DNA from 4 places in the Geodermatophilus normandii genome. Region 3 is predicted to be linked to each of the others. Evidence: riboswitches for the same ligand, from Rfam matches in the RefSeq annotation. Region 3 holds a riboswitch; each other region holds the start of a gene.
The links. A riboswitch is a leader RNA that binds a small molecule or an ion and turns the genes downstream of it on or off. The one in region 3 is predicted to bind cyclic di-AMP.

Region 1 (6,946 bases), 180 kb from region 3:
ATCGACCGCTGCCCGTCCCGCTCGGGCGCCTGCGACAGCTCCGCCGCCCGCACCCGGCGGGCCAGGGCGGCGTCGATCCGGTTGCGCTCGGCGACCAGCGCGGCGACGCCGTCGAGGACGTCACCGCTCCCTGGATCACCCGAACACATGTACGAATTGTACGCCACCGCAGTGGTCCCCTCAACCTGAAACCGCAGGTCAAAGCGCTAATCGGTCAGGAGCAGAAGCTGTCGACGACCTCGTGGGTAGGGCGACCGGGATGGAACTCGACGACGCCACGGCCCTGAGGGCGGCGCTGCACGGCCACGTGCCACGGGCGGTCCGCACGCACTGGGTCGACGTCGACGGCGTCCGCTGGCCGCTGCGACAGGTGGTGACCCTTGCGGTCGCTGGCGACCGGAGCCGCGTCACCACCCGGGCTGCCCACCGGGCCCTGCGAGAGCTGGGCTTCCGGACGAGCGAGCGGACGGAGAGCTGGCGGAGCGAGGTCCCCAGCGTCACCCCGCTCCTCGACGCGCTGAACGCCGCGACGCCCGCAGACTTCCTCGCCGCCGGCCGAGCCGCGAGCAACGAGCCGGGGCTCTACAGCTGGTGGGCCGACGACCAGGGCGCGGCCGACCTGACCCGGGGTCTCGGGCACGAGGTGGTGCCGGGCCTCGTCTACGCGGGCCGCGCCGGGGGCATCCGGCCGAGCGGCGTGCGGTCGAGCAACACGCTGTGGGGCCGCATCGCCACGATGCACCTCGGTGGCCGCCGGCAGTTCTCCACCTTCCGGCTCACGCTGAGCGCCTGCCTGTCCCCGGAGGGCGGTCCGGCCGTCGACGGGCAGGAGCTGACCGGCTGGATGCACCGGCACCTGCGGGTCGCGGTCCTCCCGCTGCCGATCGAGTCGGTGGCGCCGGGGGAGGAGCGGCTGCTCGAGCTCGCCGACCCGCCCCTCAACCTCCGCGACGTCCCGAGGACCGACCTGCGCCGCGCGCTCACCCGCCGTCGGAAGGCCCTGCCCACCTGACACGGCGGCGCCCCGGCCACGAGGGCCGGGGCGCCGTCGAGAGCGTGCGTCAGGCGACGCGGCGTGCGCCCGCGTAGCTCGGCATCGAGTCCAGGTTGACCACGGCCACCGGCTTGCCGGCGGTCGAGGCGTGCACCATCTGGCCGTTGCCGATGTACATGCCCACGTGCGACACGGGGCTGTAGAAGAACACCAGGTCGCCCGGCTTGAGGTCGGCCTTCGCCACCGGGGTGCCGAACGTCGACTGGGCCTTCGAGGTGCGCGGGATCGTGATGCCCGCGGCCTTGTAGGCGTAGCTGGTCAGCCCGGAGCAGTCGAACGTGTTCGGGCCGGCGGCGCCGTACACGTACATGTCACCGCGCTGGGCCAGGGCGGTGTCGACGGCGATCTGGGCCGCGCCGTTGGGAGCAGGCGCTGGGGCGGCGGCCACGGTCGCGGTGGTGCCGACGCCCCCTGCAGCAGCGGAGGCGGGGAGGGGCGAGAGGGCGATGCCGGCCCCGGCGATGGCGGCGACGGCGACACCGCGGAACGAGCGACGAGCGAGGGACGTGCGAGTGGTCGTCATCGACGACGGTTCTCCTGTTCTCCACGGCCGCCTACCGGGTTAGCTGACGGGTTCGGACGGGGGAGTCGCCCGGCGCGACGGATCGCGCTCCACCCCAGGACTGCGGTGGGTCCCCGGCCCGGGTACCGGCTGGGTGCCGGCATCCGGTTCGGCGTGTCCGGCGGGTGTCACGCGGGTGGTGACGAGGGCCCCGGCCGGTCCGCGACGACGGTAGGGAGCGGTTGCGGGCCCCTCCACCGGACCGAGGCCGCGCCACGCCCGGGCCCGGCCTCCCGACTTGACGCCGGCCGCGGATCCGACACGCCACCGTCACCACCACGGACGGCGGCGCAGCACCCGGCCGGCGGCCGCCCGGGCGGCACGGACACGCCGGGCCCGACGAGAAAGGACGAGACGGTGCGCCCGCACTCCGGGTCAGCGGCCCGCCACGCCCGCGGAGGTCGCCGGGATCTCGACGGTTGGCCCGCCCGTTGTCGGGGCACCCGTTGGAGCAGTCGAGAGGAGGGAGCACCCCCATGGGCATGTTGAGGAACGTGATCGCCTCGGGCGTCGCCGCGAAGGTCGTCCAGGAGCTCCGGAAGCCGCAGAACCAGGCGAAGATCAAGCAGTTCATCCGGGACTACCAGGCCAAGAACAAGGGTGGCGGCACGCGACCGACCGGTCGCGGGTACTGACCCCGCACGCTCGACCGCGGCCCCCGTCCCTTCCGGGACGGGGGCCGCGGTGCGTCCCCGGCTTCGTGACCTCCGTTTCCGCCGCTGCGCATGAGACACCTGTGAGTGCTGAGGACGACTCCGTACCGATATGGGTCGTTCCGGGACGCGGCCGTGTCACTGTCCCGTGTGTCACGCCCGGTGGCGGTGCAGCAGACATGTGCAGCGACCCCCGCTTCTCGGGCTCTCACCCCCGGGGGATCCGATGACCTACTCTCCGCCGCTCCCGCAGCAGCCCGTGCCTGCTCCTGCCCCGAAGAAGCCGTTCTACAAGAAGGCCTGGTTCCTCGTCCTCGCCGCGATCGTCGTCATCATCATCGGCGTCAACGCGAACAAGGGCGGCGGTGCCGACACCGGTTCAGCCGAGGCTCCGGGCGACAACGGCGCGGCCAGCGCCGACTCCGGGGACGCCACCGAGGCCAGCGCCGTCGGCATCGGTCAGCCGGCGGCCGACGGCGACTTCCAGTTCGTCGTCAACGGCGTCGACTGCTCGCAGACCGAGCTCGGCGACGAGTACCTCAGCACGCAAGCGCAGGGGCAGTTCTGCATCGTCGACGTGACGGTGAGCAACATCGGCAGTGAGGCGCAGGGCTTCTTCGGTGAGAACGCCACCCTGCTCAACGCCGAGGGCCAGGAGTTCAGCGCCGACAGCGAGGCTGCCTTCTACCTGCAGGACTCGTCCTCGCTCTACGAGGAGATCAACCCCGGCAACACGCTCAACAGCAAGGTCGTCTTCGACGTCCCGGCCGGCATGACCCCCAGCGGCATCGAGCTGCACGACTCCGCGTTCTCCGGTGGCGTGACCGTCGCCCTGCAGTAAGCAGCGCTCAACCACAGGGGGTTCCGCCGACCGGCGGGACCCCCTGTGTCGTCTTCGAGCCATGATGTGGCCGGGCTCGCGAGCCCGGATCGGGGTGCAGTCGAGTTCCGTCCAGCAACACCCCGACCGGGGCGGACACGACCCGGTTCCCGGTGACGACGATGCTCCGGCGGACGGGGCGCGTGCACGGCGGGATGGTCCCGCCGTTCACGCGAACCGGTGCCGTCCCCGCCGGGGGCACGGGTGTGGGGGCGGCACCGGCCCACGGACAGGAGAGGCGCCGGCGCGCTCCGCATGACGGGAGCGGGGACGCCGGCGACGGCGCCGGGCCCGCGGCGGGCCGGGGCCGGGGCCGCGCGGGCGCCGGACCTCCGCGTCATGGACCGGGGCGGCCCGCGTCAGCGCCCGTCCGGACACCGTGCGTGACCGCCGACCCGTCGACGGCGGCGTCCCGGCGCGCCGCGTCATCCCGGCCCGGGGACGGCGTCGTCACCGGTGCAGGGGGATCGAGGGAGGCGAGCAGCGCCATGACGACGAGCAGCGCCACGACGACGAGCGGGACGACGAGCGGGACGACCGGCGGGGCAGGCGCGGAGCGGGCGGCCGCCCCCGGGGTCCCGGCTCCCCGGGGGTCGCAGGAGCGGCTCCAGCACGTGGAGGAACTCCGCCGGGCGGCGACCCACCTGGCGGCGGCACAGTTCCTCGAGAGCCGCGCCGACCGTTCGGCCAGCCCCGTGCTGGCGGGCCTGCTGCGCGACCGGGCCCGCGAGCGCCGCCGCAGGGGCGAGCGCATCCTCGTGCGGCTCGGGGTGCGGCCCGTGCGGGGCGGGCCGCCCGGGCAGCGGTGCTGAGCAGGCGGTTCCCCGCCGGGAGCGGGAGCGGAAGGGGAGGCGGAGCCGGGACGCGCGGCGTAGCTTTCCGCCATGGCCGCCGCGGGGCGGGCCGGCCCGGCCCAGGACGGGCCGTCGCCCGCCGAGATCACGGCGCTGATCCCGCTCGTCCGGCGGATCGTCGCCGCCCGGGTCCCCGACCACGCGACCGCGGACGACCTGGTGCAGGAGACGCTGACCCGGGTGCTCGCCGCGTCCGGGCGCGTCGAGCCGGGGATGCTCGAGCCCTACGCCATCGTGACGGCCCGCAACGTCGTCGCCTCCCTCTGGCGGGACCAGGACCGCCAGCGGCGCAACCAGCACCGCGTCGTCGACCTCCGCCCGCCGGAGGCGCCGGACGAGGACGTCCTCGTGCAGGAGGACCGCGAGGCGGTCACCGCGGCCCTGACCCGGCTGAGCGACCGGGAGCGCGCGACGCTGCTCGCCCACGAGGTGTCCGGGCAGGACACCCGGTCGCTCGCGGCGGAGCTGGGGTCCACGGCGGGCGCGGTGGCCGCCCAGCTCAACCGGACCCGCGCGCGGCTGCGGGTGGAGTACCTGCTCGTCCTCGAGAACACCGAGCCCCCGACCGACCGGTGCCGGCCGGTGCTGCTGGCCCTCTCCAGCGGCGACCGCCGCCGGCAGCGCGAGGTCGACGCCGCCCGCCACCTGCTCGAGTGCGACCTCTGCGCTCGGCTCAGCGAGCCGCTCGTGGGGCGGGGCCGGAACCGGGACGCCGACGTCCGCGTGCCCGTGCAGTCCGACGCCGACGTCGTGGCCGCCCGCTCGGCCGCCCGCGAGGCCGCGACCGGGATCGGCTTCCCCCCGACCGACCTGACCGCGATCGCCACCGCCGTGTCCGAGGTGACCCGCAACATCGTCAAGTTCGCCGACTCCGGCGAGGTCGTCATCGAGGTCCTGGAGGAGCCGCGGCCGGGGATCCGCATCGTCGCGCGCGACGTCGGTCCCGGCATCCCCGACGTCGACCGCGCCCTGCGCGACGGCTACAGCACCTACGACGGGCTGGGCCTGGGACTGCCCGGCGCCCGCCGGCTGATGGACGAGTTCGCGATCGTGTCCGAGGTGGGCCGCGGCACCACCGTGACCATGACGAAGTGGTGGGGAGAGCGATGACCGGCACGCAGGACGACGGCAACCGTGGAGGAGCCCGGGCCGAGTCCCCGCGGACGCTGGGCCCCGACGAGATGGCCCTGCTCCCCGAGCTCGTCGCGCACCTGCGCGAGCACCGCACGAAGCTGCGCCAGGAGTGGGCGTCCCGGATCCGCGAGGAGAACCTGCTGCAGGCCATGACCAGCCAGGAGATGTCGGCCGAGACGACCTCCGTGTACGACAACTACGTCGAGGTGCTCGAGACCGGCAGCGTGGCGGCGCTGCAGCAGTACGCCCGCGACCTCTCCGAGCGGATCATCCCGCGCGGCGTGGAGACCCACGAGGTCGTCGGCATCGTGCTGCTGCTGCGCGACGTGCTCGCCCGCTCGCTGTTCGAGAAGTACCAGCGCGACTTCGGCATGCTCAACCGGGTCCTGGACGCCTACGAGCCGGCCGCCAACCGCATCGCCAACACCGTCGCGGTCAGCTTCGTCGACGAGCGCGAGCGGGTCATCCGGCAGCAGCAGGACTCCATCCGGGAGCTGTCGACGCCGGTGCTCCCCGTCCGCGAGCGGCTGCTGATCCTGCCGATCATCGGGATCCTCGACAGCGAGCGCGCCCGGCAGCTGACCGTCCAGCTGCTCGGCGGCATCCGCACCCACCGGGCCAAGGTCGTCGTCATCGACATCACCGGCGTGCCCGGGATGGACGAGACGGTGGCCAACCACCTGGTCCAGACCGTCGACGCGTCCCGGCTGATGGGGGCCAGCGTCATCATCACCGGGCTCTCGCCGGACATCGCCCAGACCCTGGTCACCATCGGCGTCGACCTGAGCAAGATGGCGACGATCGGCGACCTGCAGGGCGGCCTGGAGGAGGCCGAGCGGATGCTGGGCTACGCGCCGGCCCGTCCCGAGGGAGCGCCGGCGCCATGACCGCCGGGCCACGGCTGTTCTCGATCCTGCGGCAGGGCGCCATCCTGATCGCCTCGATACACACCGCCCTGGACGACTCACAGCTGGAGCGGTTCCGGGCGGACCTGGTCGACCGGATCGGCCGGGACCGCGCCAAGGGCGTCATCATCGACGTCGCGGCCCTCGACGTCGTCGACTCCTTCGCCACCCGCACCCTGCGCGGCATCGCCGACATGGCGCGGCTGCGGGGCGCGCAGACGGTGATCGTCGGCTTCCAGCCCGACGTCGCGTTCGTCATCGTCCAGCTCGGCATGGACACCGGGTCCCTGGTGACGGCGCTGGACCTGGAGGAGGGACTCACCCACCTCGCCGCGGTGACCGGCGCGTCGATCGGCCCGGCGCGGTGACCACGATCGCGGACCTCCACCGTGACCACCGGGCGGCGTTCCTGCGCCACCTCGGCCGCCGCGAGGAGTCCGCGCTCGCCGCCGGCTACCAGCTGGGGCGCTCCGCGCTCGCTGCGGACATCAGCCTCCTGGAGGTGGTCCGCGTGCACCACGACGTCCTGCTGGAGGTGCTGCGCGACACCCCTCCCGACGAGGTGCCGGCGGTGGCCGAGGCGGCGTCGGACTTCCTGCTCGAGCTGGTCGCCAGCTACGACATGTCGCAGCGGCGTTCCCCCGGCGGCCGCGGCCGCCCCGGCTGACCGCCCCGCCTCGGGGCAGGACCTCAGGACCCGGAGGCGGCCGGGCCGAGCGGGACGGGCTCGGGACCGGCGACGATCGGCGCGGTCACCGTGCCGATCCCCTCGACCGTCACCGAGACCTCCGCGCCCGGGCGCAGCCACGGGTGCCGGTCCTCACCGTGCAGCGACCGCAGCTCCAGCAGGCAGCCGGTGCCGACCGTGCCGCTGCCGACGACGTCGCCGGGCCGCAGCTCGGTG
Region 2 (6,946 bases), 1.3 Mb from region 3:
TGGCCAGGAGCAGGCCGAACTGGTCGCCACCCTCGCCGGAGTCCTCGAGCTGGCCCACGATCACGCCGTTCTCCAGCTCGGCGGCGGTGATGTAGAAGGCCGTCGGCAGGTCGACGACGATCGCGTCCACCTGGCCGTTCTGCAGGGCGAGCTTGGCGTCGTCGTTGGTGTTGAACACGACCGGGTCGTTCTCGGGGGCGATCACGGTGGTGAGGACGTCGAGGCTCGTCGTCGCCACCTGGGCACCGAGGCGCAGGCCGCGCAGGTCGGCGAGGCTGGTGGCGCCGTCGGCCGCGGAGCCCGCGGTGGTGATGACCGCCTGGCTCACCGTGTAGTACGGCGAGGAGAAGTCGACGGCCTGCCGCCGCTCCTCGGTGATGGAGAACTGGTTGACGTCGAAGTCGAAGGGGCGGGCGCCGGGCTGGATGGCCGCGTTGAAGGGCACCCGCGTCCAGGTGACGTCGTCCTCGGAGTAGCCGAGCTGCTCGGCGACCGCGTAGGCGACGGCGGACTCGAAGCCCTCGCCGTTCTCCGGGGCGTCGTCGACGAACCACGGCTCGTAGGCCGGCTCGTCGGTGGCGATCGTCAGCGTGCCCGGCTCGAGGGTGTCGAGCTCGTCGGGCGTGCAGGCGCCGGTGGCCGAGGAGCCGCCGCTGCCGGAGGAGCCGGCGTCGGTCGACTCCTCCTGCGGTGCGCACGCGGAGAGCGCCAGGGCGGCGGTGGCGGCGAGGACGAGGGGGAGCGGACGACGGCGCATCGAGGAGTCCCTTGCTGGGTCGGATCGGCGCGCAGATCGTAGGACCGGGGCCGGTGTGTCCGGCCTCACCCGGGCTCGTCGGACGAGGAGGTGCGCCATGGGTGCGGTGGTCCTGTTCGCGGCGGTGTCGCTGGACGGGTTCGTGGGCCGGGACGACGACATGCCCGGCCCGCTGTTCGACTGGTACGGCAACGGCGACGTCGAGATGACCTTCAGCGACCGGAACCGCCCCTTCCACGTGACCGCGCCGACGGCGGAGTTCCTGCGGCCGTTCGCCGAGCGGGCGGGCGTCATGGTGTGCGGACGCCACCTGTTCGACATCACCGACGGCTGGGAGGGCGTGCCCCCGAACGGCGAGCACGTCGTCGTGGTGACCCACCGGCCGGCCGACGACTGGCCGCACCGGGCGACGGCGCCGTTCAGCTTCGTCGCCGACGTCCGCACCGGGATCGAGCGGGCGAGGGAGCTCGCCGGCGACCGGGACGTCACGGTGTCGGCCGGGGACGTGGGCGGGCAGGGCGCTGCGCGCGGGCCTGGTCGACCGGGTGGTGCTCGCGCTCGTCCCGGTGGTGCTGGGCTCGGGGAAGCCGTACTCCGGCGCCGGGGGACCGCCGGAGATCCAGTTCGAGGACCCGCAGGTGGTGCAGGGCAGCCGGGTGACGCACCTGGTGTACGACGTCCGGCGCTGACGTCCGGCGCTGACGTCCGGCGCCGGGGGAAGCGGGCCGGGGAGCCCGGCGTTGTAGGGGGCACCCCGCTACCGCCGCTGACGGTGGACCGGGGACGATGAGCCCCCGCGCCTGCCTCCGAGGAGCCCCGTGACCGCGACCATCGCGCCCGCCACCCCCGCCGTCGCCGGCGACGAGCGCACCCTGTCGCCCGCCGAGTACGCGACCTGGGCCGCCGAGGTCCGCCGGCTGGCCGACGAGCGGGGCGCGGTGGTCCTCGCGCACAACTACCAGGTGCCCGAGATCCAGGACGTCGCCCACTTCACCGGCGACTCCCTCTACCTGTCGCGGGTCGCCGCGCAGACCGACGCCCGCGAGATCGTCTTCTGCGGCGTCCACTTCATGGCCGAGACGGCGAAGATCCTCTCCCCGGACAAGACGGTGCTGCTGCCCGACCACGCCGCCGGCTGCTCGCTCGCCGACTCGATCACCGCCGAGCAGCTGCGCGAGTGGAAGGCCGAGCACCCGGGCGCCGTCGTCGTCAGCTACGTGAACACCACCGCCGCGGTGAAGGCCGAGACCGACATCTGCTGCACGTCGTCGAACGCCGCCGACGTCATCCGCTCCATCCCGGCCGACCGGGAGATCCTGTTCTGCCCGGACCAGTTCCTCGGCGCGCACGTCAAGCGCGTGACCGGGCGAGAGAACGTCCACGTGTGGGCGGGGGAGTGCCACGTGCACGCCGGCATCAGCCCGGCCGACGTCCGCGCGCAGGTGGCCGCGCACCCGGACGCGGAGATCCTGGTGCACCCCGAGTGCGGCTGCACCACCTCGGTGCTGGACCTCGTCAGCCACGGCGACCTGCCGGCCGACCGCACCCGCGTGCTGTCCACCGGCGGGATGGTCGAGGAGGCCGCGACCACCCGCGCCCCGCAGGTGCTGGTGGCCACCGAGGTCGGCATCCTGCACCAGCTGCGGGCGCTGAACTCCGGAACGGCGTTCATCCCGATGAACGAGCGGGCGGCCTGCCGATACATGAAGATGATCACCCCGGCGAAGCTGCTGCACACGCTGCGCACCGGCGAGGGTGCGATCGACGTCGACCCGGAGACCGCCGCCCGCGCCCGCCGCGCCGTGGAGGCGATGATCGCCATCGGCGAGCCCGGCCGCGGCGGCGAGTAGGTCAGATCCGGGTGAACAGGTAGACCGACACCACGACGCCGAAGACCACGATGAGCACCCGCAGCGGCGTCGCGGGGATGCGGCTGGCGATCCGGGCACCGGCGAACCCACCCACCAGGCTGGCCGGCGCCGCGACGGCGACCACCTGCCAGTCGACCGGCCCGAAGAAGCCGAAGACGACGAGCGTCACCGTCGCCGTCACCGCGGACAGCGCCGACTTCAGCGCGTTGGCCAGCTGCAGCCGGTGCAGCGCGGTGCCGAGCACGCCGACCAGGATCACGCCGAGCGCCCCGCCGAAGTAGCCGCCGTAGACGGTGGCGAGGAACAGCGCGAGATGGAGCCACCACGGGTCGCGGGCGGTGCCGTCGTCGCGGTCGCGCAGCCGGCGGGTCAGCAGCGGCTGCACGGCCAGCAGCAGGCTCGCCAGCAGCACCAGCACCGGGACGACGACGTCGAAGGCCTCGCTGGGCGTGGTCAGCAGCAGCACGCTGCCGGCGGTGCCGCCGAGGACCGACACCGCGCCGAGGCGCACCAGCCGCTCGCCCTGGCCGGCGTACTCGCGGCGGAACCCGGCCATCCCGCCGAGGTAGCCGGGCCACTGCGCCACCGAGTTGGTGACGTTGGCCGCCACCGTCGGCAGGCCGAGTGCCACGAGGGTGGGGAAGAGGACGAGCGACCCGCCGCCGGCGATCGAGTTGATGACGCCGGCGCCGAGGGCCACCGCGGCCGCGATGAGCAGGTCGGCGGCTGACACGGAGCGGCAGCCTACGGTGACGCCGTGCGCCTCCCCGCCCCGGCGACCTGGCTGGCCGCCGCCCTCGGCGGCTCCGGCGTGCTGCACCTGGTGCGGCCTCGGACCTACGAGTGGCTGGTGCCGCCCGAGCTCGGCGACGCCCGGGCGTGGGTGCTCGGCAGCGGCGTGGCCGAGGTCGCCGCGGCGGCACTGCTCACCGGGCCGCCGACCCGGCGAGCCGGGGGGTGGGCGGCGGCCGGGCTGCTCGCCTCGTTCCTGCCGGCGCACCTGCACCACGTCCGCCTCGCGCGGGGGCGGCCGGCGTTCCTGGCGGCCGCCGCGGTCCGGCTGCCGCTGCAGGCGCCGATGATCGCCGCCGCGCTGCGGGTGGCCCGCGGTCGCTGACGCCGGTCGATCAGCGGCCGCGGGTGGGGACCGGGTCGGGCCCGGTCGGCCGGGCGCCGTCCACCCGGCTGCGTCCCGAGCCCGCCGCCGCGCGCCGACGCCGGGCACACTGCCCGCATGGCCGATCCGCTGCCCGACGACTGGGAGCGCGCGCTGGTCGTCGTCGCCCACCCCGACGACGTCGAGTACGGGTGCGCGGCCGCCGTCGCCACGTGGACCGCGGCCGGACGCGACGTCCGGTACGTGCTGGCGACCAGTGGCGAGGCCGGCATCGCCGGGCTGCCGCCGGAGGAGGCCGGGCCGCTGCGGGAGCGCGAGCAGCGGGCCGCGGCCGCGGTGGTGGGCGTGTCGGTGGTCGAGTTCCTCGGCCACCCCGACGGCCGGCTGACCGAGGGGACGGACCTGCGCCGGTCGCTCGCGGCGGCGATCCGGCGGCACCGGCCGCACCTGGTGGTGACGATGCACCACGGCGACACCTGGACGCCCCCGGGCGCGGCGGTCGGCTACTGGAACAGCGCCGACCACCGGGCGCTGGGCCGCTGCGCGCTCGACGCGGTCGGCGACGCGGCCAACGAGTGGATCTTCCCGGAGCTCGCCGCCCAGGAGCCGTGGCGGGGCGTGCGGTGGACCGCCGTCGCCACGCCGGTCGGGGTGACGCACACCGTCGATGTCACCGACGTCGTCGACCGGGCGGTGGCCTCGCTCGCCGAGCACCGCCGCTACCTCGAGGCGCTGTCGGACGAGCCGGTCGAGGAGCAGGCTCGCAAGCAGGTCGACATGGCGACCCCCGAGCTGGACGGCCGGCGCGTGGCCGGCTTCGCCCTCTACGCGGGGTGAGGGGACGCGGCCCCGGGGGACCCGGGGCCGCGTCCCGGTCGATCAGGGGTTGAAGCTGACGTGCACGTGGTCGTAGTGGTTGGCGGTGACCGACCCGCGGTCCTCCATCGCCCGCCAGCCGGAGCCGCCGATGATGAAGATCCGCTGCTGCCAGATGACGTACTCGACGTTGAACCGCGCGGCGTTGTCGATGACGTACTGGGCGACGGCGTTCCCCTTGGCGGAGTCCGCGTAGACCATGAAGTCCGCGGCCAGCTGCTGGGTGGGCGAGTGCCCGGGCCGGGTCAGGACCGTGGACACCCCGAAGGTCGAGGTGACCTCCGCGACGACCGGGCGGACGTGCGCGGCCCAGGCGCTGTAGGCGGTCGAGGTCGGCGTGGGCTTGCCGGTGAGGTCGGTCGACACCGCGACCACCGCGGTGGCGGCGGCCGCCGCCGGGGCCGCCGCGGCTGCGGGAGCCGCGGCCGCGGCGGGGGCTGCCGCCGGAGCGGCGGCCGGCGCCTCGTCCCGGTCGTGGGACCAGCCGTGCGACCAGTCGGAGCGGTGGCCGTCCCACCGGCCCTCGGCCTGGGCGACGGACTGCCCGGAGAGACCGAAGGCGAGGGCGAGGGCGCCGACCGTGACGGTGCGGCGGACGGTGCGGGATGAGCTGTGCGAAGGCATGACGAGGAGAGCTCCTGACGTCGGTTCCGTGCGGCGCCGCCGTGTGTTCAGCGGTCACCGTCACGTGAGTGGGGCGGAAGCCCCCGGATGGGACGGCCGGGCGGGCGACCGGGCGGCGGGCACCTGCTGGAGGGCAGGCCGACGCGAGAGCGGTCGCGGTCCGGCTCGGGATGCGCGGCGACCGGCGTTCGTGCGCGGGTCGCGGCGTCCGTCTCTGAGGGGGTGCGGGCGCGCCAGGGCAGGCGCCTACGGCGCACCCCGTTGCGGTTCTCCGTTCTCCCATGGCCGCCTACCGGGTCAGCTGACGGGTTCGGGCGGGGATGCGCCCTACCCGCTCCCGAGGGAGCGGGACTCACCCCAGTGGTTCGGTGGGTCCCCGGCTCGCGGCCACGGATGGTCACGACTCGGCGGCATCCGGTGCGGCTCCCCCCGGGTGGAGGCGGTGACGACCGACCGGACCCGGCAACCGTAGGTGGGTTACGGAATAGTCACAACGCGGACCGGGCAGTTCCGCTGTGAAGGGTCCGTAGACTGCGGGCACGACGGACGAGTCGGCCGGGCGGTCGCGTCGGCGGGGGAGACCCCGTCGCCGAGGAACGTCCGGGCTCCACAGGGCAGGGTGGTCGCTAACGGCGACCCGGGGGAACCCGCGGGACAGTGCCACAGAGAACAGACCGCCGGCGGTGCCTCTCCGGAGACACGGCCGGTCAGGGTGAAACGGTGGTGTAAGAGACCACCAGCGCACCGGGTGACCGGTGCGGCTCGGTAAACCCCACCCGGAGCAAGGTCGAGAAGGGACGGCGGGAACGTCGTCCTGCGCAGGCGTTCGAGGGCTGCCCGCCCGAGCCTGCGGGTGGACCGCTCGAGCCCGCCGGCAACGGCGGGCCTAGATGGATGACCGCCCATCGGGAGGCCGCGAGGCGCCCGAGGACAGAACCCGGCGTACAGGCCGACTCGTCCGTCGCCCCTCGTCTGACCTGCCTTTTCAGGTCCGGCGGGGGTCCCCGTTCCTCAGATGTTCCTCAGCCGCGGGAGCCAGTACGGCGCCCACCACGGCCCGCCTGAGGACGAGGACCCGGACGTGTCCGCACCCGTTGCGCGCGGCCGCCGGCAACGAGGGCGGACTTGAACGTCTCGTATGGGAGGCTGCGATCCAGCGTCGGCCCGAGCAGGAGGCACGTTGGCCAAGTACCGGCGGCGGGGGCATTGGCGACGTGGTCGAAACGGGACCATGCACTGGGTCTCTGCGCACGACGTCACACGAGGGTCCTCGGGCAGGCAGAGCTCAAGCTCCTACTCGACGAGCTGGTTCACGCAGGACCACCATCCAGCCCCGCCGCGACCCGCCACGGTCCGCTATCCGGCACTGCCCTACTCGGCTCGCTGGCTGAGGCCCAATGCTCGCTGCCCCGTGTGCGGCGCAGCCGTCTACTTCTGGTCGAACGCGGCCGGCAGTCGGGTCTACTTCGACGAGATGGGACCGCCATGGCCGAAGCACCCGTGCACTGACGTTCGAGCTGGCTTCGCTTGGGCCGCCGGCCCGCAGGCGATCTATCGCACGCGGTCGACCCCGGAGGCGCCGGCGACCGCTGGTGACTTCCGCGGGCGGTACGCCGCGAAGCCCGCCCAGGCATACGAGATCCTCAAGGCTGTTCGTGACAGCTGGTCGACGAGGCTGCATGTCCGCCGTGTTGGCTGGCT
Region 3 (6,946 bases):
AGCGTCAGCGGCCGGCCCTCGGCGACCGACAGCCGGTCGACCTCCTGGGCCATCTCCTCCAGCACGTGGGTCGCCCGCTCGTCGACCAGCGCGTGCACGGCGTCGAGCCGCAGCCCGTCGACGTGCATGTCGCGCAGCCACATGAGCGCGTTGTCGAGGATGTACCGGCGGACCTCGTCGGAGTCCGGGCCGGACAGGTTGATCGAGGAGCCCCACGGGTTCGGCCCGCCCTCGCTGAAGACGGGCATGAAGAGCGGGAGGTAGTTCCCCGACGGGCCGAGGTGGTTGTAGACGACGTCCTGGATCACCCCGAGGCCGCGCTGGTGACAGGCGTCGACGAAGCGCTGGTAGGCGGCGGGCCCGCCGTAGCTCTCCTGCACCGTGTACCAGAGGACGCCGTCGTAGCCCCAGTTGTGCGTGCCGTCGAAGCCGTTGACCGGCAGCAGCTCGACGAACGCGACGCCGAGGTCGGCGAGGTGGCCGAGCCGGTCGATCGCGGCGTCGAGGGTGCCCTCGGGCGTGAACGTGCCGACGTGCATCTCGTAGACGACGCCGCCGGCCAGCGGGCGCCCGGTCCAGGCGCCGTCGCCCCACGAGTACGCGGCCGGGTCGAACCGGCGGGAGAGACCGTGCACGCCGTCGGGCTGCCGCCGCGAGCGCGGGTCCGGGCGCGGGGTGTCGTCGTCGCCGAGCAGGTAGCCGTAGTCGGCCTCGGGGGAGGCCTCGACCTCGGCGCGCCACCAGCCGTCGTCGTCGCGGCGCATGTCGTGCACCGCGCCGTCGACCTGCAGGCGCACGCGCTCGGGCACGGGCGCCCAGACGGCGAACTCGACGGGTGCGGACATGCGGGGGCCTCCAGGGGTGTGCGGGGTGACCGCACCGTCTTGCCCCCAGCAGGCCCGGTCAACCGTGACGGCGGACCGGAGCCGGTAGACCCCGGTGGTGGCCGGGGAGGCGTGCTCCCCGGCCACCGTGGAGTCACGGCAGGTGCAGGACCTGCCCGACGAAGATCCGGTTGGGGTTGCGGACCTCGTCGCGGTTGGCCGCCCACAGGGCGCGCCAGCCGCCCTCGACGCCCTCGGCCCGGGCGATCTTGCGGAGGGTCTCCCCGCGCCGGACCGTGTGGGTGTCGCCGGACGCCTCGGCAGCCGCCGGGGCGGCGGCCGGAGCCGGGGCCGGGGCGGGAGCCGGGCCGGGCCGGAGCCGGGGCGGGAGCCGGGCGGGAGCCGGGGCGGGAGCCGGGGCGCCGGCCTCGGGTGCGGACGGGTCCAGCGCCTTGCCGCAGGTCGGCCAGGCCCCGGGGCCCTGCATGTCCAGCAGCACCTCGGCCGCCGCGATCTGCTGGGCCTTGGTGGCCAGGTCCGGCCGCGCCGCGTACTGGGTGCCGCCGGCCGCGGCCCACGAGGACAGGGAGAACTGCAGGCCGCCGTAGTAGCCGTTGCCGGTGTTGATCGACCAGTTGCCGCTGGACTCGCACTGGGCGACGGCGTCCCAGTCGTTGGGGGCGGCGGCCGAGGCCGGGGCGGCGAGCACCCCGACGGAGAGGGCGGCCGCGCCGGCGGTGAGGACCGTCCGGCGGACCAGGCGGGACGCGCGCTGCTGGCGGCCGGCCGCGGGCATGGGAGAGGAGGACGTGCGCATGACGGATCTCCGATCCGCCGCCTACGAGGTGAGCTGTCGGGTTCGGAGCGATCGGTGCCCCGGCCGCACGCGTGCGGCTTCACCCCGAGACGTCTGCACCCGGCCCCCGTGTCGCGGCGGCAGACGCCGAAGTGGTTCCCCCATCCCCGTCCTGGCTGTGCTGGGAGGTACGGAGCCCGGTGGACGGGGTTCGGCGGGCCGGCTCCGGCGTCCGCCGGCTTGTCGCGCGGACGCCGGGACAACGTAACGGCCGGGTCACGAGACGTCTCCTCCAGCCCCGGGAGTCGACTCCCGCCCCACCGCCCGCGGCGGACGGTCCCGGGAGGAACGCCTGGTCACACCGCCGCGGAGGAGTGCCCCCCGCGGCGGTGTGACCTCCGTCTCACTCGCGGACGAGCAGCGCCACGGGCAGCCGGGACAGCAGGTCGCCGACGGGCAGGCCCCCGACGTCGGAGACCACCCGCGTGCCGGTGAGCAGGTCCCGCCAGGCGCCGGTGGGCAGCGCGAGCGCCGTGTCGCCCCACCCGGTCGCGGCCAGCGCGACCGGCAGGCGGGTCGCGACCGTCACCGCGCCGCCCCGGTCGAACGCGACGACCGAGCCGGCGGCGGACCCGGTGGCCTCGACCGGCGCGTACCCGGTGAACAGCTCCGGGGAGTCCCGGCGCAGCCGCAGCGCCCGCGAGACGACGAGCAGCTTCGCCGCGCCCGTCTCGTCGACGTCCGGCACCCAGCCCCCGTCGAGGCGGGCCAGCAGCGCCCGGCGCTCGTCGTAGTCGACGGGGCGGCGGTTGTCGGGGTCGACCAGCGAGCGGTCCTCGAGCTCGGTGCCCTGGTAGACGTCGGGGACGCCGGGCATCGTCAGCTGCACCAGCTTCTGCGCCAGCGCGTTGGACCGGCCGGCGGGGCCGATCCGCGCGACGAACTGCTCGATCTCGGCGTTCGTCGTCGCGTCGTCGAAGGCGGCGTCGACCATCGCGTGCAGCTCGGTCTCGAACGCCTCGTCGACGTCGGTCCACGTCGTCGACAGGCCGGCCTCGCGGGCGGCCTTCTCGGCGTAGGCGTGCGCCCGCTCGCGCGACAGCGGCCAGGCGCCCACCAGGTTCTGCCACACCAGGTGCGCCAGCGGCCGGTCGGCCAGCGGGTGGCGGGACAGCCAGCCGCGGACCAGTCCGGCCCACTCGGTCGGCACCTCGGCGAGCACGGCCAGGCGCGCCCGGGTGTCCTCGCTGCGCTTGGTGTCGTGCGTGGTGAGCGTCGTCATCGACGCCGGCTTGCGCTCCAGCCGCCGGGTCTGCGCCTCGTGGAACTCCTCGACCGTGGAGCCGAAGCGCGCCGGGTCGCCGCCGACCTCGTTGAGGACCACGAACCGCGCCCACCGGTAGTACGCGCTGTCCTCGACGCCCTTGGCCATCACCGGGCCGCTGGTCTGCTCGAAGCGGGTGGCCGCCTCGGTGCCGGCCTGCGCCAGCACCGGGTGCAGCGCGTCGACGGCGGCGACCAGGTCGGGCCGGCGGTCGCGGACCTCGGACACCGCGGTGTCGAGGTGCTCGCGGCCGTCGGGCAGGTAGCTGCGGTAGACGTCGAAGGTGGCCAGCAGCTCGGCCAGCGCCTCGGTCTGCCGCTCCCGGTCGACGCCGGGCAGGTCGCCGATCACCCGTACCAGCCGGGCGACCTCCGAGCCGAGGATCCCGTCGGTGACCTCGCGCTTGCAGTCGTGGACCAGCTGCGCGTAGTCGACCGGCCGCCCCGACAGCTCGGTGTCCAGCGCGGTGAGCGCCGCCTCGCCGGCCGGGTCGACCAGCACGTCGTCGACCTCGGCCAGCGCGTCGTAGCCGGTGGTGCCGGCGCACCGCCAGCTGCCGGGCAGGTCCTCGCCGGGCTCGAGGATCTTCTCGACGACCGTCCACCGGCCGCCGGAGGCCTCGGCCAGCCGGTCGAGGTAGCCCTTCGGGTCGGCGAGGCCGTCGGGGTGGTCGATCCGCAGCCCGTCGACGGCGCCCTGCTCCACCAGCCGCAGCACCAGCTCGTGGGTGGCGTCGAAGACCGCGGGGTCCTCCACCCGGAGCCCGGCGAGGGTGTTGATCGCGAAGAACCTCCGGTAGTTGAGGTCGGCGTCGGCGCGTCGCCAGTCGACCAGCTCGTAGTGCTGCCGGTCGTGCACCTCCTGCGGCGTCCCCTGCCCGGTGCCGGGGGCGAGGGGGAAGCGGTTGTCGTAGTACCGCAGCTCGCCGTCCACGACCTCGAGCTTCTCGACGTCGTCGGCCGACCCGAGCACCGGGATGCGGATCCGGCCGCCGCCGAAGTCCCAGTCGACGTCGAACGCCGAGGCGTGCGCGCTCTCGCGGCCGTGCTGCAGCACGTCCCACCACCAGGGCGCCTCGGTCGGGTCGGCCACGCCCATGTGGTTGGGGACCAGGTCGAGGACCAGGCCCAGGCCGTGCTGGTGCAGCGCGGCGACGAACCGGTCGAGGCCCTCCTGCCCGCCGCGCGACTCGTCGACGTGCGCGTGGTCGACGGTGTCGTAGCCGTGCGTGCTGCCCGCCGCCGAGCGCAGCAGGGGAGAGGAGTAGGCGTGGCTGACGCCGAGGTCGGCCAGGTAGCCGGCCACGGCGGCGGCGTCGTCGAGGGGGAAGTCGGCGGTCACCTGCAGCCGGTAGGTGGCCGACGGCGTCGCCCGCCGCCGCTCCCGGCTGTCGCGCGGCCCGCTCACGGGCCCGCTCACGGGGCCGCCTGCAGCACGACGGTGGCGCGGGCGGCGACCGAGAGCGTGTCGCCGGCCTTCAGCTGCACCGGCTCGACCTCGCCCATCTCCGCGGTGTCGACGACGACCGTCCAGCCCTCGGCGTACTCGCCGGTGGGCAGGGTGAAGTCGATGGGCTCGTGGTGGGCGTTGAAGGCCAGGTAGAAGCAGTCGTCGAGGACGTCCTCGCCGCGCTCGTCGGTCTCCCGGATGCCGTGGCCGTTGAGGTACACCGCCAGCGACTTGGCGAACCCGGCGTCCCAGTCCTCGTCGGCCATGACCTCGCCGGCGGGGGTGAACCAGGCGATGTCCTGGACCGGGTCGCCCTCCTCGCGGCGGACCGGCCGGCCGTGGAAGAACCGGCGACGGCGGAACGTCGGGTGCTCGGTGCGCAGCCGGGTGACCAGCTTCGTGAACTCCAGCAGGCCCTCGTCGACGGACTCCCAGTCGATCCAGGTCAGCTCGGAGTCCTGGCAGTAGCCGTTGTTGTTGCCGCCCTGGGAGCGGCCGAGCTCGTCACCGTGCAGCAGCATGGGCACGCCCTGGCTGAGCATGAGGGTGGTGATGAAGTTGCGCCGCTGCCGGGCGCGCAGCTCGAGGACCTCGGGGTCGTCGGTCTCGCCCTCGACGCCGCAGTTCCAGCTGCGGTTGTGGCTCTCGCCGTCGTTGTTGCCCTCGCCGTTGGCCTCGTTGTGCTTCTCGTTGTAGGAGACGAGGTCGTTGAGGGTGAACCCGTCGTGCGCGGTGACGAAGTTGATGCTCGCCACCGGGCGGCGCCCGGAGTGCTTGTAGAGGTCGGCCGAGCCGGTGATGCGGCTGGCGAACTCGCCGATGGTGGCGTCCTCGCCGCGCCAGAAGTCGCGGACGGTGTCGCGGTACTTGCCGTTCCACTCGGTCCACAGCGCGGGGAAGTTGCCCACCTGGTAGCCGCCGTCGCCGATGTCCCACGGCTCGGCGATCAGCTTGACCTGGCTGACGATCGGGTCCTGGTGCACCAGGTCGAAGAACGCCGACAGCCGGTCCACCTCGTGGAACTGGCGGGCCAGCGTCGAGGCCAGGTCGAAGCGGAAGCCGTCGACGTGCATCTCGGTGACCCAGTACCGCAGCGAGTCCATGATCAGCTGCAGGGCCTGCGGGGTGCGGACGTTGAGCGAGTTCCCGGTGCCCGTGGTGTCCATGTAGTACTGCTCGTCGCCCTCGACCAGCCGGTAGTACGTCCGGTTGTCGATGCCCTTGAACGACAGCGTCGGGCCCATGTGGTTGCCCTCGGCCGTGTGGTTGTAGACGACGTCGAGGATGACCTCGATGCCCGCCTCGTGCAGGGCCCGGACCATGCCCTTGAACTCCTGCACCTGCTGGCCGTCGGTCTGCTGCGCGTACTCGTTGTGCGGCGCGAAGAAGCCGATCGTGTTGTAGCCCCAGTAGTTGCGCAGGCCCTTCTGCAGCAGCGTGTCGTCCTGCACGAACTGGTGCACCGGCATGAGCTCGATCGCCGTGATCCCCAGCGACTGCAGGTGCTCGATCACGGCCGGGTGCGCGATGCCGGCGTAGGTCCCGCGCAGCTCCTCGGGGATCCGCGGGTGGGTCATCGTCAGGCCCTTGACGTGGGCCTCGTAGATGACCGTCTTGTTGTAGGGCGTCCGCGGCGGGCGGTCCACGCCCCAGTCGAAGTACGGGTTGACGACGACGGACTTCGGCATGTGCGGCGCGGAGTCGTCGTCGTTGCGCTCACCGCTGCCGAACCGGTAGCCGAAACAGGCCTCGTCCCAGTCGATCGAGCCGTCGACCGCCTTGGCGTAGGGGTCGAGCAGCAGCTTGTTGGGGTTGCAGCGCTGCCCGTTCTCCGGGTCGTAGGGGCCGTGCACGCGGAACCCGTAGCGCTGGCCGGGCTGGATGCCGGGCAGGAAGGCGTGCCACACGTACCCGTCCATCTCCGGCAGCCGGATGCGCTCCTCGTTGCCCTCGGCGTCGAACAGGCAGAGCTCCACCTTCTCGGCGACCTCGCTGAAGAGGGCGAAGTTGGTCCCGGTGCCGTCGTAGGTGGCTCCGAGCGGATAGGCGGAGCCGGGCCACACCTGGGTCATGGACGTCTTTCCTCCTGCGTGGGCGCCCTGCGGGGGTCCAGGGCGCGGTGGCCCCCCGCCACGGCCGTCGGAGGGGGGTCGGGGCACACGGTGCCCGCCGGTCCCTTGCCCGATCCCGGCGGCTCCACACCTGACGCGGCGCACATCACGGAGCGGGCGCCGGAGGCCCCCGGAGACGACGACGCCCTCCGCGGCGGGGCCGTGGAGGGCGTCGTGCGCAGGTCCGGTGCGTCCGGCGGGGCGCCGGTCGCACCTGGTACCGAGCCGCGGGGCGCCGGGGTCCGACCTCGTCCGGGCATCCCGGGTGGCACTGGTCCCCGGCGCGGCACCGCGCCTGCGAGAGGGCACGCTAGCGGGTCCCCGGCGCGCGCACGAGCACGACGCCGTGGCGACCGCAAGCCACCCGTCCCGCGTGCCCCTGGGTGCCCGCCCGTCACACGCGGCGTTCTGTCACCGGACGGTCGTACCGTCGTCCCGTGCG
Region 4 (6,946 bases), 170 kb from region 3:
CGCATCGCGTGCTCGAGCACCAGCGAGTGCCGGGCGGTGCCCGCGGTGGCGGCCATCAGCACCGGCTTGCCGGTGAGCGCGTCCTTCTCCAGCACGTCGACGAAGGACTTGAACAGGCCGCTGTAGGAGGCGGTGAACACCGGGGTGACGGCGATGAGCGCGTCCGCGCCGGTGACCGTCTCCACCGCCGCGCGCAGCGCCGCGTTCGGGAAGCCGGTGACGAAGGCGTCGGCGACGTCGCGGGCGTGCTCGCGCAGCTCGACGACCTCGACGGTGGCGTCCTCGCCCCGCTCGCGCAGGGCGGCCACGGTCGCCGCCGTCAGCCGGTCGGCCAGCAGCCGCGTCGACGACGGGACCGACAGGCCGGCGCTGAGGACGGCCAGGGTGCGGGTGGTCACGCGGAGACCTCCTCCGGGCTCTGCCGCCGCGCGGCGACGCGTGCGGCGTGGGTGGGGGCGTCGGGGACGTGCGCCGGCTTGAGCGCGGCGAACTCCCTGCGCAGCACCGGCACGACCTCCTCGCCGAGGACGTCGAGCTGCTCGAGCACGGTCTTCAGCGGCAGGCCGGCGTGGTCGACGAGGAACAGCTGGCGCTGGTAGTCGCCGACGTAGTCGCGGAAGCCGAGGGTGCGCTCGATGACCTGCTGCGGGCTGCCGACGGTCAGCGGCGTCTCGCGGGAGAAGTCCTCGAGCGAGGGCCCGTGGCCGTACACCGGCGCGTTGTCGAAGTAAGGGCGGAACTCCTCGACGGCGTCCTGGGAGTTCTTCCGCACGAACACCTGCCCGCCCAGGCCGACGATCGCCTGGTCGGCGCTGCCGTGGCCGTGGTGCTCGAAGCGCGAGCGGTAGAACTCCACCATCCGCTGGGTGTGCTCCTTGGGCCAGAAGATGTGGTTGGAGAAGAACCCGTCGCCGTAGTAGGCGGCCTGCTCGGCGATCTGCGGGGAGCGGATCGAGCCGTGCCAGACGAACGGCGCGACGCCGTCCAGCGGCCGCGGGGTCGAGGTGAAGCCCTGCAGCGGGGTGCGGAACCGGCCGGACCAGTCGACGACGTCCTCCTCCCACAGCCGGCGCAGCAGCGCGTAGTTCTCCACGGCGAGCGGGATGCCGTTGCGGATGTCCTGGCCGAACCAGGGGTAGACCGGGCCGGTGTTGCCGCGGCCGAGCATCAGGTCGACGCGGCCGCCGGCGAGGTGCTGCAGCATCGCGTAGTCCTCGGCGATCTTCACCGGGTCGTTGGTGGTGATCAGCGTGGTCGACGTCGACAGCTGCAGCGTCCGCGTCTGCGCCGCGACGTAGGCCAGCGTGGTGGTGGGGGAGGACGAGAAGAACGGCGGGTTGTGGTGCTCGCCCAGCGCGAAGACGTCGAGCCCGACCTCCTCGGCCTTCCTCGCGATGGTGAGGACGGCCTGGATCCGCTCCGCCTCGCTCGGCGTGCGGCCGGTCGTCGGGTCGGTCGTGATGTCGCTGACCGTGAAGATCCCGAACTGCATCTCGTCTCCAAGTGATTGAGAGCTCAACTGCTGTCCGGCGCAACCGTACCGGTGCCCTCGTTGTTCCCCGGCCGTCGTTACCTCCCCGATACCGGGTGACTGCGGGCGGTGACCGGACCGGCACGGCCGGGTCGTCCCACTCCGCACGCGCCCGAGCACGCCGGAGCGCCGGGGCGGAGCGCGGGGCGGGATGGGAGATTGTGATCACTCCCGACGGTCCGGACCGGGCCGGCGGGGGTCCGGATCGGACGGCGCACCGAGGGGGAACCGGGATGTCGCAGCGGGCAGGGGTCACGACGGGGGACGGCGGGACGGCGGGGACGGGCGGTCCGCCCGCGTCGGGCCGGCCGAGCGGGCTCGACGGCCTGCTGGGGACCGGGCCGGTGTTCACCGGCGCGGTCCGCGGCTACGACCGCACGCAGGTCGACGACTACGTGTCGTGGGCCGAGACCGAGATGCTGGTCCTGCGCCGCGAGAACGACCACCTGCTCAGTCGCTACGCCGCGGCCTCGACCGAGGTGCAGAACGCCCGCCGGCGGCTGGCCCAGCTGGTCCGCGAGCGGCAGTCCCTGCCCGGCCCCGAGGACGCCCTCGCGCTGGTGCGCCGGGCGGAGCAGGAGGCCGCCGCGCTGACCGCGGCCGCCGAGGAGGAGGCCGCACGGGTCCGCGCCGAGGCCCGCACGGAGGCCGCGGCGCGGCTGTCCGGGGTGGCCGAGATGCGGGAGGCGGTGAGGGCGCTGCGCGAGCAGACCCGCAGCGAGGCCGCCGCGGTGCTCGAGGCGGCCCGCCGCGAGGCCGCCGAGCTGGGGCGCGCGGCCGCGGCCGAGCGCGATCGGCTGGACCGGGAGGCCGCCGAGGCGCGCGCCCGGGCCGACGACGAGGCACGCGAGCGCCGGCGCCTCGCGGAGGCCGAGCTGCAGCCGCTGCGCGACGAGCGCGACGAGGCCCGCGACTGGCTCCGCCGGCTGACCGGCCAGATCGACCAGGCGCTGGCGGTGGTCGCCGGGGTGCTCCCCGACGACGTCCCCGTCCTCGCCGACAAGCGCGAGGCCGTCCGCGCCGAGGAGGCCGCCGGACCGTTCGGTGGGACCTCGCGGCCGGCCGACGTGTCCGAGGTGACACCGCTGCACGGGCCCGGCCGCACCGAGGTGGCCGCGGCCTCCTGACCAGGAGGAACGGCACGGCAGGTCCGGCGACCGCGCCGGCCGCACCAGCCGTCACGGCGGTCCCGCGCGCCCCGGGAGTTGTCACGAACCGGTAACGCCCGTACGGTGACCGGCGTCCGGCTGGTCGTCTGGTCCCCGTCCCGGGGAGCTCGGCCGGACGCCGCCGAGTCGTGTCCGTCCCGCGGACGCGAGCCGGGGACCCACCGCAGTCCTGGGGTGAATCGCGCCCGCCGAGCCGCGCTCGGTGCCGCGTAGGGCTCCTTCCCGCCCGAACCCGTCAGCTAACTCGGTAGGCGGCTCACGGAAGAACGGAGAGCCTCCGCACACCCCGCCTCCGGGCCCCCGCGGCCCGCAGGTGCAGCCGTCCGCGCGCCTCGCGCACCTCCGCGTCGTCCCGACGCCGGCTCGCCCCTGCCCGCCGCACCGGTGACGCCCTCCGCGCCGCCGGGGACCCGCCAGACGCGACACCCGTAGACCGCGCCGCGTGCGCACGCCCGGACCCGGGCGGCTGCCGCGCGCACTCTCCCTCGGAGCACCCACCCCCTCATGTCCCGCCGCACTCCCGACGCGCCCGCGACCGTCGAGCTCGCCGCCACCCCCGCCGACGCCGTCGACACCGCCACCGCCGAGACCCGCGAGCTGTCCGCCCTGGGCGGCGATCCCGCCGAGGTCCCCGCTCCCCGCGCCCGCCGCCGTTCCCGCCTCGGCCGCGCGCCGCTCGGCCACCGCCGCCCGGCCCTGCTGCTCGGTGCCGCCGCCGCCGGCGCCCTGGTCGTCGGCCTCGTCTCGACGGGCGGCCCCGCCGCCTCCGCCGGGACCGACACCGTGAGCGCCTCGGTGAGCGTCGCCGAGCAGCTGGGCATCCCCCAGCAGCCGGCCGCCGAGCGGGCCCCCGAGCCGGCCGACCTCGCCCCGCTGGAGGACGTCGCCGCCTCCCGCAGCGATCGCAGCGCCGCCGAGGCCAGCGCCGCCCAGGCCCAGGCCGCCGCGGACCAGGCCGAGCTCGACCGCCGCGCCGCCGAGGAGGCCGCCCGCGTCGCCGCCGAGCAGGAGGCCGCCCGCATCGCCGCCGAGCAGGAGGCCGCCCGGGTCGCCGCCGAGCAGCAGGCCGCCGCCGAGGCGCAGGCCGCCGCCGAGGCGCAGGCCGCCGCCGAGCGGGAGGCCGCCGCGGCGGCTGCGGCTCCGGCGCCCGCCGCCAGCAGCTCCTCGAGCTCCAGCTCCGCCCCGCGCGGCTCGTTCAAGGACTACGCGCTGAGCAAGGTCGGCAGCGCCGAGCAGTTCAGCTGCCTCGAGAGCCTGTGGGGCAAGGAGAGCGGCTGGAACCCCAACGCGCAGAACCCGACCAGCACCGCGTACGGGATCGCGCAGTTCCTCGACTCGACCTGGGCGAGCACCGGCATCGCCAAGACCTCCGACGGCTACCGCCAGATCGACGCCGGCCTGATCTACATCGACGAGCGCTACGGCTCGCCGTGCGGGGCGTGGGCGCACTCGCAGGCCACCGGCTGGTACTAGGAGGACCCTCCTGCCCCCGCGCCGCGCTCCGGCTCGGCGCGGGACCCTGCAGGAGAGCCGTTCCGGCACGACGCCGGGGGGAGGGCCGATGACCGTGCGGGTGGTGCCCGCGGGCTTCGTCCGCGCGCACACCCAGGTGCGCCGGCCCTCGCTCGTCCCCGAGGTCCGGCTGCACGTGGCCGACGACGTCGTCGCGCTGTGGGAGGCGATGGAGACCGCGGCCGGCGGCGCGGGGGAGGAGCCGCCGTTCTGGGCGGCGGCCTGGCCCGGCGGGCAGGCCCTGGCCCGCTGCCTGCTCGACGGGCCCGCGACGGTCGCCGGCCGCACGGTGCTCGACCTCGGCTCGGGCAGCGGCCTGGTGGCGATCGCCGCCGTCCTCGCCGGCGCCCGCCGGGTGCTGGCCAGCGACGTCGACCCCTTCTCGCGGACGGCGGTGGCCGTCAACGCCGGCCTCAACGGCGTCCGGGGGATCAGCGTCACCGGCGACGTGCTCGACCGCGAGCCGCCCGCCGTCGACCTCGTCGTCGCCGGGGACGTCTGCTACGACCGGGAGATGACCGGGCGGGTGCTGCCCTTCCTCGACCGGGCGCGGGCGCGCGGCTGCGAGGTGCTGGTGGGCGATCCCGGCCGGCCGTACCTCCCGCACGAGCGCCTGGAGCCGGCGGCCGTGTACGAGGTGCCGGAGACCGAGGGGCCGGGCGTGCGCCGCACCACGGTCTGGCGGCTGCCCTGACGCCGGGGGGCCCGGCGCTGGGTAGGGTCGCCGCCGTGGCCGCACCGCTCCCCGCCCCACCGGGCGGCAGCCGGGGGCGGCGGGCGCGCCGGCCCTCGGGCGACGACCGTGAGCGCGCCATCCTCGCCACCGCCGAGGACCTGCTGGAACAGCGGCCGCTGGCCGACATCTCCGTCGACGACCTGGCCCGCGGCGCCGGCATCTCCCGGCCCACCTTCTACTTCTACTTCCCGTCCAAGGACGCGGTCGTCCTGGCGCTGCTCGACCGGGTGGTCGAGGAGGCGCACGCGTCGCGCTCGGCGGCGCTGCGGCGGGCCGGCGACGACGTCCGCGCGAGCTGGCGTGCCGCCCTCGAGGCGGTCCGCAGCACGTTCGCCGCCCACCCGGCGGTCGTCTCCGCCGTCGCCTCGCTGCTGGCCACCAGCGCCGAGGTGCGGGGGCTGTGGTCGACCGTGATGGACGGCTTCGTCGAGGACACCGCGGCGGCCATCGAGGCCGAGCGCGCCCGCGGCGCCGCGCCGGACGGGCCGCCCGCCCGCGACCTCGCCGTCGCGCTCAACTGGATGAACGAGCGGGTCATCCACGTCACCTACGCCGGGCAGACGCCCGCGCTCCCCCCGGAGGACCTGGTCGACGTCCTGCTCACCGTCTGGCTGCGCACCGTCTACGGAACCGACAGGCCGGGCACCACGACCCGTTGACCGACGCGCCGTCGAACGACTCGACACCGTGTCGAGTACCGTGGTCGGGGTCACCCCCGCCGACAGGGAGAGCCATGACGCAGTCCGTCCCCACGGAGACCACCACCCGGCACGTCGACGTGCTGATCGTCGGCGCGGGCCTGTCCGGGATCGGCGCGGCCTGCCACCTGCAGCGCGAGCTGCCGGGCAGGACGTACGCCGTCCTCGAGGCCCGCGAGGCCATCGGCGGCACCTGGGACCTGTTCCGCTACCCGGGTGTGCGCTCGGACTCCGACATGTTCACCCTGGGCTACTCGTTCCGGCCGTGGTCGCAGCCGCAGGCCATCGCCGACGGCGCCTCGATCCGCGAGTACGTCCGCGACACCGCCCGCGATTACGGCGTCGACGAGCACATCCGCTTCGGCACCCGCGTCGTCTCCGCCGCGTGGTCCACCGCGGACTCGCTGTGGACGGTCACCGCCGAGCGCACCGGGACCGGCGAGACCGAGACGTGGACCTGCTCGTGGCTGTCGGTCTGCTCCGGGTACTACCGCTACGACCAGGGCTACCGCCCCGAGTTCCCCGGCGAGGAGCGCTTCGGCGGCCGGATCGTGCACCCGCAGCACTGGCCCGAGGACCTCGACTTCGCCGGCAAGCGCGTCGTCGTCATCGGCAGCGGCGCCACCGCGGTCACGCTCGTGCCGAGCATGGCCGAGCAGGCCGCGCACGTGACGATGCTGCAGCGCACGCCCACCTACGTCGTCAGCCTGCCCGGCCGCGACGCGCTGGCCGAGAAGCTGCGCCGGCGGCTGCCCGACCGCGTCGTCTACCCGGTGGTGCGGTGGAAGAACGTGCTGGTGTCGATGGCGTCCTACCAGCTCAGCCGGCGCAGGCCCGAGGTCATGAAGCGGGTGCTGGCCAAGGCCGCGGCCAAGCAGGTGCCCGCCGACCTCGACGTCGCCACCCACTTCGCGCCGCCCTACGACCCGTGGGACCAGCGGCTGTGCGTCGTCCCCGACGGCGACCTGTTCCGCGAGCTGCGCCGGGGGACGGCCTCGATCGTCACCGACCGCATCGCCACCTTCGACGAGACCGGCATCCTGCTCGAGTCGGGGCAGCACCTCGACGCCGACGTCGTCGTCACCGCGACCGGGCTGAACCTGCTGCCGATCGGCGGGATGACGCTGACCGTCGACGGCGAGGCCGTGGACCTGTCGAAGACCGTCTCCTACAAGGGCTTCATGGTCTCCGGCGTGCCCAACTTCGCCATGACCATCGGGTACACGAACGCCTCGTGGACGCTGAAGGCCGACCTCGTCGCCCGCTACGTCTGCCGGCTGCTGGCCCACCTGGACCGCAA

Region 1: another riboswitch for cyclic di-AMP. It lies ahead of JD79_RS13335 (C40 family peptidase); the one in region 3 lies ahead of JD79_RS24280 (LysM peptidoglycan-binding domain-containing protein).
Region 2: another riboswitch for cyclic di-AMP. It lies ahead of JD79_RS22810 (VldE C-terminal domain-containing protein); the one in region 3 lies ahead of JD79_RS24280 (LysM peptidoglycan-binding domain-containing protein).
Region 4: another riboswitch for cyclic di-AMP. It lies ahead of JD79_RS24285 (aggregation-promoting factor C-terminal-like domain-containing protein); the one in region 3 lies ahead of JD79_RS24280 (LysM peptidoglycan-binding domain-containing protein).

Annotation. Positions count from the first base shown of each region.
Region 1 is NZ_QGTX01000001.1:2,728,205-2,735,150, forward strand. Features, by position in the region: gene JD79_RS13325 (HNH endonuclease signature motif containing protein) at 1-149, opposite strand, end outside; gene JD79_RS13330 (GIY-YIG nuclease family protein) at 260-1,012, shown strand; gene JD79_RS13335 (C40 family peptidase) at 1,062-1,577, opposite strand; cyclic di-AMP (ydaO/yuaA leader) riboswitch at 1,590-1,723, opposite strand; gene JD79_RS22660 (hypothetical protein) at 2,093-2,251, shown strand; gene JD79_RS13340 (DUF4352 domain-containing protein) at 2,496-3,110, shown strand; gene JD79_RS13345 (hypothetical protein) at 3,638-3,961, shown strand; gene JD79_RS13350 (sigma-70 family RNA polymerase sigma factor) at 4,034-5,113, shown strand; gene JD79_RS13355 (STAS domain-containing protein) at 5,110-6,024, shown strand; gene JD79_RS13360 (STAS domain-containing protein) at 6,021-6,410, shown strand; gene JD79_RS13365 (phosphatase RsbU N-terminal domain-containing protein) at 6,407-6,709, shown strand; gene JD79_RS13370 (fumarylacetoacetate hydrolase family protein) at 6,733-6,946, opposite strand, start outside.
Region 2 is NZ_QGTX01000001.1:4,178,770-4,185,715, reverse strand. Features, by position in the region: gene JD79_RS20210 (ABC transporter substrate-binding protein) at 1-757, opposite strand, end outside; gene JD79_RS24580 (dihydrofolate reductase family protein) at 855-1,547, shown strand; gene nadA (quinolinate synthase NadA) at 1,576-2,607, shown strand; gene JD79_RS20195 (sulfite exporter TauE/SafE family protein) at 2,609-3,361, opposite strand; gene JD79_RS20190 (DoxX family protein) at 3,386-3,745, shown strand; gene JD79_RS20185 (PIG-L deacetylase family protein) at 3,863-4,582, shown strand; gene JD79_RS22810 (VldE C-terminal domain-containing protein) at 4,625-5,245, opposite strand; cyclic di-AMP (ydaO/yuaA leader) riboswitch at 5,517-5,665, opposite strand; RNA gene rnpB (RNase P RNA component class A) at 5,793-6,206, shown strand; gene JD79_RS20165 (hypothetical protein) at 6,657-6,946, shown strand, end outside.
Region 3 is NZ_QGTX01000001.1:2,903,904-2,910,849, forward strand. Features, by position in the region: gene treZ (malto-oligosyltrehalose trehalohydrolase) at 1-845, opposite strand, end outside; gene JD79_RS24280 (LysM peptidoglycan-binding domain-containing protein) at 979-1,620, opposite strand; cyclic di-AMP (ydaO/yuaA leader) riboswitch at 1,645-1,773, opposite strand; gene treY (malto-oligosyltrehalose synthase) at 2,024-4,363, opposite strand; gene glgX (glycogen debranching protein GlgX) at 4,360-6,465, opposite strand; gene uvrB (excinuclease ABC subunit UvrB) at 6,942-6,946, shown strand, end outside.
Region 4 is NZ_QGTX01000001.1:3,070,058-3,077,003, forward strand. Features, by position in the region: gene JD79_RS14980 (FMN reductase) at 1-398, opposite strand, end outside; gene JD79_RS14985 (LLM class flavin-dependent oxidoreductase) at 395-1,492, opposite strand; gene JD79_RS14990 (DivIVA domain-containing protein) at 1,765-2,658, shown strand; cyclic di-AMP (ydaO/yuaA leader) riboswitch at 2,810-2,969, shown strand; gene JD79_RS24285 (aggregation-promoting factor C-terminal-like domain-containing protein) at 3,205-4,173, shown strand; gene JD79_RS15000 (class I SAM-dependent methyltransferase) at 4,262-4,906, shown strand; gene JD79_RS15005 (TetR/AcrR family transcriptional regulator) at 4,942-5,607, shown strand; gene JD79_RS15010 (flavin-containing monooxygenase) at 5,682-6,946, shown strand, end outside.